2 regions of the Kocuria sp. KH4 genome follow, and region 1 is predicted to be linked to the other one. Evidence: riboswitches for the same ligand, from Rfam matches in the RefSeq annotation. Region 1 holds a riboswitch; the other holds the start of a gene.
What was found. Region 1 has a riboswitch for cyclic di-AMP ahead of ACWCOM_RS11925 (C40 family peptidase). Riboswitches for the same ligand answer to the same signal wherever they lie in the genome.
Positions count from the first base shown of each region.

Region 2: it holds a riboswitch for cyclic di-AMP, as region 1 does, so the genes downstream of both, ACWCOM_RS09350 (C40 family peptidase) here and ACWCOM_RS11925 (C40 family peptidase) in region 1, are expected to answer to the same signal.

Region 1 covers NZ_JBSJYX010000015.1:53,321-60,359, reverse strand. The annotation lists gene ACWCOM_RS11945 (cytochrome c oxidase assembly protein) at 1-1,199, opposite strand, end outside; gene ACWCOM_RS11940 (DsbA family protein) at 1,204-1,887, opposite strand; gene ACWCOM_RS11935 (cation diffusion facilitator family transporter) at 1,936-2,850, opposite strand; gene ACWCOM_RS11930 (ArsR/SmtB family transcription factor) at 2,847-3,215, opposite strand; gene ACWCOM_RS11925 (C40 family peptidase) at 3,656-4,282, opposite strand; cyclic di-AMP (ydaO/yuaA leader) riboswitch at 4,288-4,478, opposite strand; gene ACWCOM_RS11920 (hypothetical protein) at 4,659-4,976, shown strand; gene ACWCOM_RS11915 (cation transporter) at 5,031-5,750, opposite strand; gene ACWCOM_RS11910 (ArsR/SmtB family transcription factor) at 5,747-6,079, opposite strand; gene ACWCOM_RS11905 (methyltransferase family protein) at 6,256-6,897, shown strand; gene ACWCOM_RS11900 (hypothetical protein) at 7,037-7,039, shown strand, end outside.
Region 2 covers NZ_JBSJYX010000010.1:51,179-58,217, reverse strand. The annotation lists gene ACWCOM_RS09380 (hypothetical protein) at 1-379, shown strand, start outside; tRNA gene ACWCOM_RS09375 (tRNA-Arg) at 435-510, opposite strand; partial or broken gene ACWCOM_RS09370 (DUF4031 domain-containing protein) at 575-1,450, shown strand; gene ACWCOM_RS09365 (NUDIX hydrolase) at 1,493-1,957, shown strand; gene ACWCOM_RS09360 (hypothetical protein) at 1,875-2,141, opposite strand; gene ACWCOM_RS09355 (C40 family peptidase) at 2,310-3,218, opposite strand; gene ACWCOM_RS09350 (C40 family peptidase) at 3,520-4,185, opposite strand; cyclic di-AMP (ydaO/yuaA leader) riboswitch at 4,191-4,381, opposite strand; gene ACWCOM_RS09345 (metal-dependent transcriptional regulator) at 4,670-5,359, opposite strand; gene serC (phosphoserine transaminase) at 5,582-6,724, shown strand; gene ACWCOM_RS09335 (MFS transporter) at 6,721-7,039, opposite strand, start outside.

The DNA of each region.
Region 1 (7,039 bases):
CAGTCGAACCGCCACTGCGTGAACCACCCGGTGGCGCTCAGTGGTGGGGGCAGCAGGTAGCCGGTGAGTATCTCGGCGTCGGTGATGTCCGGTTCCCGTTCCCGGGGCACCGGGGTGGGGGTGCGCCCCAGGGCGACACCCAGGGCCATCACCGCGCAGAGAATCAAGGCCTCCACGGTGATCAACCGCCACACCCGCCCCAGGGCCGGGGGCCTGGCGGTGATGGCCCGGCGGTTGAGGTATCCGAGCACCCCCAGGGCGAGGGTGGCGATCGTTTTGGCGATCACCAGGGCCCCGTAACCAGAATCCAGTCCGTCCCATCCCCCGATCCGATAGACGGTATTGATGACCCCCGAGACGGTCACCAGGACGAAGGCCGCCCCGGCCAGGGCCGAAAAACGCACCAGCACACGGTGCGTGGACTGCTGACCGGCGTGCCGGGTGGTCAGCAGCGGGGTGAGCAGGGCGAGCACGATGATCCCGCCGGTCCAGATCCCGGCCCCCAGCAGGTGCAGGGCCAAGGCGTTGACGGCCCCGTTGTGGTCATCGACCCCGGCCACGTGCCCCAGCTGGGACAACGGCACGACGGCGGCCAGGGCCACCACGGTGGTGGCGGCCACCAGTTGCGGGGAGCGAGCGAGCACCGCCAGGGTAGTGGTGAGGGCGGCCATCACCGCGGTCACCGCCCACGCCTGACCGGGAATCAGGCGCGTCACGTAGTAACCCAGTTGCCCGGTGAATTCGGGCGAGCCCGAGACGGGGGTCCCGATGGTGTCGGCGTAGCTGAGCACGATGATCGCCACCGCGGCCAGGGTCCACACTGCGGCTGCGGCCGCGGTCACCGTCATGGCCCGGGCGAAGGCCGGGTGCTCAACCCTGGGCCTGCCTGCGCCGGTGGCCGGGATGGACCGGGGCACCACGGTGGTGGCGAAGACCAGCCCGGCCCAGGTGATGGACATGGCCAGATGGTGCACGGTCGTGGCCGTCGGCAACCCCCAGCGCACCAGGATCCCGGGATCGAGTACGTCCCGGGCCCTAGTGGCCCCGGAGGAGCCCAGGGCGAGCCACAGCACCGCGAGGCTCACCAGTCCGACGCCGATAACAGCAGCGGGGACGGCACCCCGGCGCCGCCCCGTCTCTGGCGGAGCCGGGGTCGACGAGACGGGCGGTGGGGTCGTGGTGCGCGATGGAGTGGCCATCGGGTCAGTCTGTGGCTGCGGTCTCGACAGCAGCCCGGAAGTCTTCCAGGGTCTCGGGGTTGAGCACTTCTCCGTCGAGGTAGAACGTCGGGGTCCCGGCCACGCCCAGGGCTTCACCGTCAGCGACATCGAGCTTGACCCGCTCTTCGGTGGCCGGGTCGGCCACCGCGGCGTCGAAAGCGGCCATGTCCAGGCCGAGGTCCTCGGCGAAGCCGCGGAAGAGCGCGCTCTGGTCCTCGGCGGACTCTCCCCAGTCGGCCTGGGTCTCGAACATGCGCTGGTACATCGCCTCGTATTGTCCCTGCTGAGCGGCGGCCTCCACGGCCACCGCGGCGTTGACGGAGTTGCGGTGGCCCGGCAGCGGGAAATACCGGTGCACGAATGTCACGGTGTCGGCGTACTCGTCCCGCAGCTCCTCGATGAAGGGGTAGGCGGCCCGGCAGGCTTCACACTCGTAGTCCAAAAACTCCACCAGCACCGCTTGCTCATTCGGAGCCTTCGAGAGTACCCGACTGTTCTCTCGCACGAGTTGCCCGGCGTCCTCGGGTACTTCCGGGGTGGAATTGGCACGGGCCACCAGGATGGGAATGGCCACGGCGGCCACGACGGCGACCAGCAGGATCCACACGATGATCTTGGCCCTGGAGGGTTTGCGCTGGGAGGTGGGCGTGCTGGCGGTGGTGCTCACAAGGGGTTTCCGTTCTGTGCTTAGGGTCCGGGGTGAGTGGAGTGGCGACTAGTGATGAAAGGTCTCGTCCTGGCGGTGGGAGGCCGGTTCGATCTGGAAGGTGGAGTGCTCGATAGCCACGTGGAAATCACGGGCCACACAGGTCTGCAGGTCTTTGAGCACGACCCCGGCGTGTTCGGCGGTCAGGCAGCCGTCGTGGACGGTGACGTGGGCTGAGAGCACCGGGGTGTCGGAGTCGATGCGTGAGGCGTGCAGGTCGTGCACACCGACCACGTGCGGCAGGGCCTCCAGGCGGGTGCGCACCTCCTCCAAGTCCAGTCCCTTTGGGGTGGTCTCCATCAGCACTTCGACGGTGTCGCGCAACAAGATCAGCGCCCGGGGCACGATCAGGGCGGCAATGAGCAGGGACACGAGCGCATCCGCCTGGGTCCACCCGGTGGTGGCGATGACGATCGCGGAGACGATCACCGCCACCGAGCCCAGCGCGTCATTGGCGACCTCCAGGAAGGCGGCCTTCATGTTCAGGTTCTCTCCCCGCCCCGAGGCCAGGATGACCAACCCGATGATGTTGCCGACCAACCCGATCACCCCGAACCAGAGCATGGCCGAGGACTCGACTTCCGGGGGCTCCAGCAGCCGGCGCACCCCTTCGACGGCCACGAACCCGCCCACGGCCAGCAGTACGGATGCTTGTGCGGCTGCGGCCACGATTTCGGCGCGCTTGTAGCCCCAGGTGCGCTTGTCCGTGGCCGGCTTCAGCGCCAGGGTCGCGGCGATGAAAGCGATCAGCAATCCGGCCGAGTCGGTGAACATGTGCCCGGCATCGGCCAGCAGCGCCAGACTGCCCGAGATCACAGCACCGATGATCTCGGCGACCATGATTGTGGCGGTGATGAGGAAGACCACCGCCAGCTTGCCCCGCCGCCCGGTGGCGGCATGGGCGTGGTGGTGTTCCCCGCTCATGCCGGGACCTCCTGGACGGTGGCGTCATCAGCAAGGTCCTCGGCGGTGCACTCAGGGGTGCCGCACCGGCACACCGCCTCGACGGTGAGGATGGTGCCCAGCAGGTCCTCCAGGGCATGAGCCAGCTTCGGGTCCGAGAGCTCATAGCGCACATTGCGCCCGATCGGCACGCCCACGACCAACCCGCAGTCACGCAAGCAGGCCAGATGATTGGACAGGATCTGGCGACTCACCCCGATCCGAGCCGCCAGCTCCGAGGGCACCGCCGGGCCCTGCTGCAGCTGCAAGAGCACCGCGGCCCGAGTGGGATCGGCCAGTGCTTTGCCGAACCGGGACATCACCTCGACCGGGGACAAGATCCTCATGCCATAACCGTACAGCAGAATCTGTATCAAACGGGATGAGGGTCGAACGAGGCCCGGGCAACGTCCAGCTTGCGTTCCTACGGTATGGGCGGACGGGGATGCCGTCCGCCACTGCGGCATCCCCGTTCCCCGATCCCGCACCGCGCCCCCGGCGGGTCGTCCTGCCGCAGCGTCGCCCCTGCGTGGCAGGAGGGGGCCAATCCAGTTCGGCGGGAGTGCAGGCGTGGCCGCGGGTGCCCTATGGGTCGGCCGGCAAGGTCGCCTCCTGCCCCATCCGTTGGCCACCGACTCACGCCGCGGCAGGACCGTGACGCTGCTGTTCGTGGCTCCGACCACTGGCGCGGGGTACCTTGAAAGGCTTTCAGGTGTTGGTGCTTTCGAGGCACCCCGCACTGGGGGAATGGCTTCAGAAGGCGTGGCCACCGGCGTTGTGGCGAGACTCAGCGGTAGGTGTAGTACCCGTCGAGGGCCATGGCGTTGACGGAGTGAACGAAGGTCCCCTGGGTGGGGTTCAGCGCCGAGATCATCTTGCCGCCGCCGATGTAGATGCCGATGTGGTTGCCGCCGTTCTGGGACACCAGGTCACCAGGCTGCGGAGTGGTGGTCGGCGTGGCGGCGGCGATCTGCTGGAAGCTCGTGCGGGGCAGGTCGATGCCGTTCTGGGCGTAGACCCACTGGGTGAAGCCGGAGCAATCCCACGCGCCGAACGAGGTTCCACCCCAGACGTAGCCGCCCCCCACGCCCTGCTGGGCGGTGCCGACGATCCCGCCGGCGGCCGGGGTAATCGCGGTCGTGGTGGTGGACTGCGGGCTCACGGAAGAGGCAGCCTGAACGGTCGGGGCCTGCGCAGCGGGGGCCTGATAGGTGTAGGAGGCCAGGTCGGCCATCGCGGAGGCCGGAGCCGCATAGGAAGTTCCACTGGCGGCGGGGATCTCGGCGTAGGCCTGGGCCGGGGCGATGGAGCCGACGATCGCAGCACCGGCCGCGGCGGCGATCGTGGTGTTGCGCACGGCGTTCGAGGCGGTCTCGGCGCGGTGGCGGGCAGTGCTGCGCTTGAAAATAGCCATGGGTGTGTTCCTCCCTTTGCCTACGAGGTGAGCTGTCGGATTCGGGTGGGAGACACCCGGCCGCGGAGCGCACGCGCTCCGAACGACTTAACCCCAAGGCCCCGGATCACCGGGACCGGAAATGGTTCCCCCGCTTCTGCCAAGCAGTTTCTGTGCATGGGCCCCGGGCACCGGCAGAATTCGGCGATGTGCACGAGGGCGCCGACAGGATCAGCGGTCGGCACGCACCGAAGAGTACAAGATGATCACGAAACAATCACAGTCGGATTCGAGAATGTATAGAGATCATGAAGAAAAAGATCAAGATTTGATAAATCCCTAGAGTTTTATCGAATTTCTTCTGTGAATTTCCTGGAAATTATGGGAGGGCCTGAGGATGCGCGTACTCAGTGGTGCTCCTAGCATCGCCACGGGTTCGCCGGGCACACATCGCCCGGCGCCGCCAGGTCTGCTGGCTCTAGGCTTCGCCGTCCTGATCCTGCTCGGGCCCACCCTGGGTTACTTCACCCTGCACCAGGCCGCGGACGCCCTGGCTCTGTCGGCCCTGGTGGTGACCGGTGGGGCGATGATCAGCATGGTGGCCGGAGAAATGCCCACCGAAGCCCCAATCGGACTACCGGTGCGTAGGGCCCGCTTCTGCTCATCGGAGGATTGCGCGCTGTCCGCCCCGATTCCCGCCTACCCGGGCATCTGAGAAGCCGCACGCACCGGCGCCTGTCACGCGGTGCCGGTGCGTGCGGGCTGAATTTCAGTGGGCGCAGCAGGTGCATGTGGCCCCGCATCCGCCACAGCCGTCGCTGTCACGTGTGCTGTCTTCGGCAGTGAGGACCGAGATCGGGGCGCAGCAGGCATCCCCGCGCCAAGCTTCCAGCCCTTCCTTCACGGCCACGGCGGCGATCACCAGGGCAGCCAGCGGATCGGCCCAGGACCAGCCCAGGGTGCTGTTGAGCACCAGGCCCACCAGGAGCACGGCCGAGAGGTAGGTGCACAGCAAGGTCTGCTTCGAGTCGGCCACCGCCGAAGCCGAGCCCAGTTCCCGGCCGGTGCGGCGTTCGAACCAGGACAGGAACGGCATGATCACCAGGCTCACGGCCGCCAGCACGATCCCCACCGGGGAGTGCTCGGGTTCGGCGGCCCCGGCCAGGGTGCGGATCGCGTCGATGGTGACGAAGGTGGCCAGCCCGAAGAAGGAGAGGGCGATCACCCGCATGGCCATCTTCTCCCGGCGGTGCGGGTCGGGGGCGGCGAACTGCCAGGCCACCGCGGCCGCCGAGAGGACCTCGACGATGGAGTCCAGGCCGAACCCGATCAGTGCCGAGGAGGACGCAATGCGCCCGGCGGTGATCGCGATGATCGCCTCGAGCACGTTGTAGGTGATGGTGCCGGCCACGATCCAGCGCACCCGCCGGTGCAGCACCGCTCGGCGGGCATCGGTGACGGGCTTAGGACCCAGGGTCAGAGAGGTCATGCGCAGGTGCATCCTTCCGGGGAGCAGCAGGTCGGGTCCACGGTGACCACCAGCTCCAGCAGGTCCCCCAGGGCCTCGCCCAGGCGGGGATCGGCCAGGGAGTACCAGGTGCTACGCCCTTCCGGGGTAGAGGCCACCAGCCCGCAGCCACGCAGGCAGGCCAGCTGATTGGACATCACCTGCTTGGAGACACCAAGGGATTGAGCCAGCTCCGAGGGCCGGGCCGGTCCTTCGCGCAGGGCCAGCAGGACCTGGGTGCGCGTCGCATCCGAGAGGGCATTACCCAGCCGGGACAGGGCCGAGGCATGTGTGAGGGTCACCGTGCTCATGCCCCAAAGGTACACGAACCTATGTACTGTCAGTGTCATGGCTCCACGGGGCGTTACCGGCTCACCGGCACGGTTGGGCCCCAGGCCGTTGTTGAGTTCGCCAGTGCCGCCCTGGCCGGCACCGCTCCTGAAAGCTGGAAGGCCTGGACGGGCCCGTCCAATCGAGGAGGACGACGATGATGACTGACTTGGCCCCGGCCCTCGCGCTGGGCCTGTACCTGACCGGTCTGGTGGCCGCGTTCGGGGTGCGGTCCTGGATCCACCGGGCCCGCACCGGCTCCACTGGTTTCCAGGGCATCAGCGGGGCACCGGGGACGGCGGAGTGGTGGGGCGGGGTTCTGTTCGCCGTGGCCTTGGTCCTCGGTGCGGCCGGCCCCTCGCTGGCGCTCACCGGCTCCGTGACCGCACCCCGGTTGCCGGAGGTCATCGCGTGGGCTGGGCTGGTCATCACCGTCGTGGGGTTCGTCGGTGTGCTGGTCTCCCAGGCTGGCATGGGCGCTTCCTGGCGGATCGGGGTGGACGCCGCCGAACGCACCGAGCTGGTGACCACCGGAGTTTTCGCGGTGATCCGCAACCCCGTCTTCACCGCGATGCTCACCACCTTGCTGGGACTGACCCTCCTGGTGCCCACCGTGGTGAGTGCAGCAGCGTGGCTGTGCCTGCTGCTGGCCGTCGAACTTCAGGTCCGTCTCGTCGAAGAGCCCTACCTGCTGGCCACCCATCCCCAGGACTACGGCTCCTACGCCGCTGGTGTCGGCCGGTTCCTGCCCGGCCTCGGCCGACTGCAGCGCATTCCCCAAAGCGAGAGGAACTCCTGAAATAGGGCCCCCGGCCTACCGGTGGGGTGTCGAGGACACGGGATCCAAGGCGCGCAGGAAGACGAGGTCCCGGTTGGCGTCGTGTACTGGCGGATGTCGTGGCAACGTTTCTCCAGGGTTGGCTCCTCACTGTGGTGTCATG
Region 2 (7,039 bases), on a different contig from region 1:
GCTCGGCACTGAGGGACGGGCCCAGTACGAGGCCGTGCACCGCTCCTCCGGGCTGCTCGCCCCGCTCTTCGTGGGCCTGGCGTGGCTGCTCCTCGTCGCCCTCCACACGGCCTCGCGGGCCCGCCGGTGGCTGCGCTCGGCGGTCGTGCTCGGCTTCGCAGCCGTCTCCCTGGCGGGCAACGCGGCGATCGACGCCGCGCTCGCGGATCCCGGCGACGCCTCGGCCGTGGCCACGGCCTCGGCCCTGGTGGTGGCGCGCTGGGTGCTGCTGGCGCTGCTGCTGGCGGTCACCGCGGCGGTGGCCGTGGAGGCGCTGCGGCGCCGGGTGCCGCGGTCTCCGGCCGGCGAGCGGGGGCGCCCCGCGGACCCGCCGCGCTGAGCGGCGGGGCCCGGACGGCGGGACGCCCCGGACCGGGTGGTCCGGGGCGTCCCGGTGGTGCCCCCGATTGGATTCGAACCAACGACACCGGCTTTAGGAGAGCCGTGCTCTATCCCCTGAGCTACGGGGGCGACGCCGAACAGTCTAGGTGCTGCCCGGGAAGCCCGCGAACCGGGCGCGTCTAGGATCGGTGCCATGCCCGTCTACATCGATCCGCCGCTGTGGCCCGCGCACGGGACGCACTTCTCGCACCTGGTCTCCGACTCCTCCTACGAGGAGCTGCACGCCTTCGCGCACCGGCTGGGCGTGCCCCGGCGCGCGTTCGACCGGGACCACTACGACGTGCGGGGAAGCCTCTACGACCGGGCGGTGGCCGCGGGCGCGCGGCCGGTCCCGGGACGCGAGCTCACCCGGGTGCTGCTGCGCAGCGGCCTGCGCGTGCCCGCCCGGGCGCGCCCGGAGCGGATCGCCCGGGTGCTGCGCCGGCGGTGGGACGGGCGCTTCCCCGGCCTGCCGCAGCTCGGCGCGGAGCTCGTCGACCGCTGGGGGGAGCCGCACCGGCACTACCACGGCCGCGCGCACCTGCTGGCGGTCCTCGAGGCCCTCGAGGAGCTGACCGCCGGGGCCGGGCTGGGCCGGGCGCAGCACGACGCGCTCCTGCTGGGCGCCTGGTTCCACGACGCCGTCTACGCCGGCCGGCCCGGGCAGGACGAACGGGACTCCGCCGACCTGGCCCGGGACCGCCTGTCCGCGGCCGGTCTCGCCCCGGAGGTGGTCGCCGAGGTCCGGCGGCTGGTCCTGCTCACCTTCGACCACGCGGCCGCCCCCGGCGACCTCCCCGGGGCGCTCCTGCTGGACGCGGACCTCGCCGTGCTGGGGTCGGCGCCGGACGGGTACGCGGCCTACACCGAGGGCGTGCGCCGGGAGTACGCGCACGTGCCCGACGCCGACTTCGCCGCCGGGCGGCTACGGGTGCTTGAGGCGCTGCGGGACCGGCAGCCGCTCTACCGCACGCCGGCCGCGCAGCGGCGCTGGGCGGCCCGCGCCGCCCGGAACCTGGAGGGCGAGGTCGAGCGGCTGCGCACCGGCGCGGACCGGGGCTCGCCCGCCGACGTGGAGGTCCTCACGATCACGGCGGTGTGCCTGCGCGACGACGACGGCGCACTGCTCACGGTGCGCAAGCGGGGCACCGACCGGTTCATGCTGGTGGGCGGCAAGCTGGACCCGGGCGAGACCGCCGTCGAGGCGGCCGTGCGGGAGACCGCCGAGGAGGTCGGCCTGGCGCTGCGCCCCGGTCAGCTGCGCCTGCTGGGGCAGTTCCGGGCCCCCGCCGCGAACGAGGCCGCCACGTGGGTGCACGCCACGGTGTTCACCGCGCCGCTCACCGGGCGCCCGGAGGCCCGGGCGGAGATCGAGGAGCTGCGCTGGCTGCGGCTGGACGACGTCCCGCTCGCCGGCCTGCCGGCCGATCTGGCGCCGCTGCTGCGGGAGCACGTCATTCCCGCGCTGCGGGGCTCCCCTTCGCCTCGTCCGACTCCGCCGCGGCACGGTGCCGCCGGTGGAGCAGGATCCCGGTGAGCAGGCCCAGCACGATCCCGGCGCCGCCGAGGACGGACAGCCACATGGCGGCGTGGCCGACGAAGGCGGCCACCACGAAGCCGGCCACGATCCCGGGCACGGCGCCGCCGATCATGCCGTAGGCCATGTAGGCGTACTCACGGTCCAGGCTCGTGCGGGCGTTGCGGCTGAAGTCGGTGGCCATGGGCCCAGTCTATCGGCGCCGGAAGCTCCGGCCGGGGCGTGCAGGCGCCCCGGCCGGTGGCGTGCTCCGGGACCGGAGGGCGGGCGGGCGCCCGGACGAACGACGGGTGCGCGGGACCTGTCTGGCCGACCAGGTCCCGCGCACCCGCAGCGATGCTCTCGCGTGCGCTCAGCGCACGCGGACGTAGACCGGGCCGGAGCCCACGTTGACGCTGTCGATGACCGTGGTGCCGCCGTTCCAGCCGCCGTGCACGGCCTTGCCGCCGCCGATGTAGATGCCGATGTGGGCCATGCCCATGCCGCCGTCCGCGTAGTAGACGAGGTCGCCGGGCTTGGCCTGGCCGGCGGAGACCTGCGTGCCGAGGCTCAGGTAGGAGGCGGGCCAGCCGTGGTGGTTGATCCCGGCGGCGCGCAGGGCGTTGCTGACCAGGGCCGTGCAGTCCTGGCCGACGCCGAGCTGGCCCAGGGCGGCCGAGGAGATGGTGGCGCCCTTGCCGGAGGCGGAGCTCTGCGGGGTGACGGTGCGCTCGGCCGCCGGGGCCGCCTGCACGACGGGCTTCGGAGCGGCCGCGGGCTTCGGGGCCGCCTGCACGACGGGCTGCGGTGCCGGAGCAGGCTTCGGGGCGACCACCGGCTTGGGGGCGGCCACCGGCTTCGGCGCCGGCTGGGCCACGGGGGCCGCGGCGGGGGCCGCCTGGACGGCGGGGGCGGCCGGCTGCGGGGCCGGGGCGACGACCGGCTGGGCGGCCGGCGCGGCCGCCTGCTGCTGGTCGGCCGGACGGACCTGCGGCTCCGCCGTCCTCGGCGCCGCCTTCCGCTCCGCCCGGTGCTCGGACGGCTGGTGGGCCTTCACCACGTGGGCGGCCGGCTCGAGGGAGACGGTCGGGGCGGCGGAGGGGGTCGCGGCGGCCACGGCGGACAGCGGGGCGTCGGCGGCGGCCTCCTGGGCCGGGGCCTCCTGCGCGGAGACGGTGGTGGCCAGGGCCAGGCCGGAGAAGGCGGCGACGGCGGCCACGGTGCGGGCCCGGCCGGAGAGGAGGGAGCGGACGCCGGTGGTGGAGGTCAGGTCACGAGTCATGGGGGATTCAGCAGGCTTTCTGGAGGGCCGGGCGGACCTGCCGGGAGACTGCGGTGACAGCACGGATCACCCCGCGCGAGGGCACGCGGGGTGATCCGATCTCCGGCAGCGCGGCGCCGTCCGGATCCGGAGGGCCGCGCACGGCGGGAAGACAGAGGATGGGGTGCCCAGGGGGCGGTGCGCACCGGGCCCGGGGAGGCGGAGGGGGTGCGGCGGACCCGGGAGCGCGGGTCGCGGTGGTCCGGGACGGACCGGGTGTCCCCCGCGGCGACCCTGGGGTCGCCGCGGGGGACGGGCCGGATCAGCCGATCCGGTAGTAGCCGTCGAGCTGCATGGCGTTGACGGAGTGGATCTGCGTGCCCTGCGCCGGGTTCAGCGCCGAGATCATCTTGCCGCCGCCGATGTAGATGCCCACGTGGCCGCCGCCGTTCTGGGAGACGAGGTCGCCGGGCTGGGGGGTGGTCACGGGGGTGCCGGCGGCGAACTGGGCCCAGGTGGTGCGGGGCAGGTCGATGCCGTTCTGGGCGAAGACCCACTGGGTGAAGCCGGAGCAGTCCCAGGCGCCGAAGGAGGTGCCGCCGTAGACGTAGGCGGAGCCGATGCCCTGGTGGGCGGTGCCCACGATGCCGCCGGCGGCCGCGGGGATCTCGGTCGTGGCGTTGGACTGCGGGGTCACGCTCGCGGTGGAGACCGCCGGCTGCGGGGCGGGGGCCGGGGCCTGGTAGGCCGGGGCCGCGGGCTGCGCGGCGACGGGCGCCTGGTAGGTGTAGGAGGCCAGCGAGGCGGCGGCCGAGGCGGGGGCCGAGTAGGCGGCGCCGGAGGACGCGGGGATCTCGGCGTAGGCCTGGGCCGGGGCGATGGAGCCGACGATCGCGGCACCGGCGGCGGCGGCGATCGTGGTGTTGCGCACGGCGTGCGAGGCGGTCTCGGCGCGGTGGCGGGCAGTGCTCTGCTTGAAAATAGCCATGGGTGTGTTCCTCCCTTTGCCTACGAGGTGAGCTGTCGGATTCGGGTGGGAGTCACCCGGCCGCAGAGCGCGTGCGCTCTGAACGACTTAACCCCAAGGCCCCGGATCACCGGGACCGGAAATGGTTCCCCCGCTTCTGCCAAGCAGTTTCTGTGCATGGGCCCCGGGCACCGGCAGAATTCGGCGATGTGCACGAGGGTGCCGATCCGACCAGTGATCGGCACGCGTTGAACAATACATGACCGGTTACGGAAGTGTCACGTTTTGATCACGGAGGGTCACGGAATTGCATCGCGAGACGCCCCGAAATCCGCGGATTGTGTCGCTTCCGGCTATCAGTGCGACCGGCCGGCGAACGGTGGAGCGAGGGTCCGGAGACCTCGGGGTCGCCCGCTGACCAGGGCGTTCACCGTGGACGGGGCCCGGCCCGGCCGAACTGGCCGAAAGTGCCTTGTGAACGTCCCCACAAGGGCGGCGGGGTCGCTCAGGCGGCGAGGACTCGGATGGCCCCGGCCGTGCGCAGGTCGATCTCCGCGGACCGGCCGGTGCGGGCGACCTCGATGCGCACCCGCTGGCCCTCCACGCGCGCCCGGACCACGGCCCCGGTCAGCACGCCCACGTCGCTCAGCACGCCCAGCAGCGCGGAATCGGCCTGCACGACCTCCGGCAGCAGCGCCACGGTGTGGGTCCCCTCCGGATCGGCCCGGGCGGCGTCGAGCAGGGAGGGGTGCCCCGCCGCCGACGGGCTGTCCCCGACGCCCAGTGCGGCCAGGCCGGGGATCGGTGTGCCGTACGGGGAGTAGCGGGGGCTGTGCAGCAGGTCCACCAGCCGCCGCTCGACCTGCTCGCTCATCACGTGCTCCCAGCGGCACGCCTCGTCGTGGACCTGCGCCAGGTCCAGCCCGATGACGTCGGCCAGCAGCCGCTCCGCCAGACGGTGCTTGCGCATCACCTGCACCGCCCGTTCGCGGCCCAGCTCGGTGAGCACCAGGGAGCGGTCGGGTCCCACCGTCAGCAGTCCGTCGCGCTCCATCCGGGACACCGTCTGCGAGACGGTCGGCCCGGAGTGGTCGAGGCGCTCGACGATGCGCGCCCGCATGGGCGTGATGCCCTCCTCCTCGAGCTCGAGCACGGTCCGCAGGTACATCTCCGTGGTGTCGATCAGATCGCTCATGCCTCAGTCATCCTTCGTCCGGCCGTCCGTCCCCGGGGATCCCGCCCGGTCCTGTCCTCCCGCACGAGCTTAGTCCGCGCGCCCCCGCCGCGGAGGGGGCCGCGCCCCGGCGGCGGGGACCGGCCCCGGGTGGGGCAGAATGGGCCGGGGCCCGGCCGCGCACGCCCCGGCTCCGCCGCCCCGCCCGCCGCCTGCCGCACGTCCGTCACGAGGGAGCACCCGTTGTCCGCACACGTCACCATCCCCCAGCACCTGCTCCCCGCCGACGGCCGGTTCGGCGCGGGGCCCTCCCGGGTCCGCCCGGAGCAGGTCGACGCCGTCGCCCGGGCCGGGGCGGGGCTGCTCGGGACCTCCCACCGGCAGGCGCCGGTCCGGGGGCTCGTGCGCTCCGTGCGCGAGGGCCTGGCGCAGTTCCTCGCGCTCCCCGAGGGCCACGAGGTCCTGCTCGGCGTCGGCGGGGCCACCGCCTTCTGGGACGCCGCCGTCTTCGGGCTGGTCGAGGCCAGGGCCCAGCACCTGGTGTTCGGGGAGTTCGGCGCCAAGTTCGCCCAGGCCACGGACGCCGCGCCGTTCCTGGAGGCCTCCTCGGTGGTCGAGTCCGCCCCCGGCACCCGGCCGGAGCCCCGAGCCGAGGACGGCGTGGACGTCTACGCGTGGCCGCAGAACGAGACCTCCACCGGCGTGGCCGCCCCCGTGGTCCGGCCCGCCGGCATCGCCGACGAGGCGCTGGTGCTGGTCGACGCCACCTCGGCGGCGGGCGGGATGGCCGCGGACCTCTCCGCGGCGGACGTCTACTACTTCTCCCCGCAGAAGAACCTCGGCTCCGACGGCGGGCTGTGGCTGGGGGCGTTCTCCCCCGCCGCCGTCGAGCGGATCGAGCGGATCGGCGCCTCGGGCCGCTGGGTCCCCGACTTCCTCAAGCTGACCACGGCCCTGGAGAACTCGCGCCGGGACCAGACCTACAACACCCCGGCGCTGGCCACGCTGGTGATGCTGGACGAGCAGCTGCGCTGGCTCAACGGCCGGGGCGGCATGGCCTGGGCGGCGGCCCGCACGAAGGAGTCCTCCGACCTGGTCTACGCCTGGGCCGAGGACTCCGCCTTCGCCGCGCCCTTCGTGGCCCGCCCGCAGGACCGCTCCACGGTGATCACCACGGTGGACTTCGACCCCACCGTGGACGCCGCCGCCGTGGCGGCCGTGCTGCGCGCCCACGGCGTGGTGGACGTGGAGCCCTACCGCAAGCTGGGGCGCAACCAGCTGCGGATCGCCACCTTCGTCTCGATCGAGCCCGACGACGTCGCCCGGCTGCTGGCCTGCGTGGACCACGTCGTCGAGCGGCTGCGCGCGGCGGGCGGCGGACGCTAGGGGGCCGTCCCCGGGGACGCCGCCCCGGCCGCGGAGCCCCGGGCGCGCAGCCGCAGCCAGAACAGGGCGCCCACCAGGGCCCCGCCGAGCCCGGCGGCCACGGCCACGCCCATCCCCCACCGCGCCCCGAGGGCGTCCGTGATCCACCCGACCACAGGCGCCCCGACCGGGGTGCCGCCCATGAAGATGGCCATGTACAGGCTCATCACCCGCCCGCGCATGACCGGGGAGGTGGTCGTCTGCACGTAGGCGTTGGCGGTGGTCATGATCGTCAGGGAGGACAGCCCGCACGGGACCAGCCACAGCGCGAACACC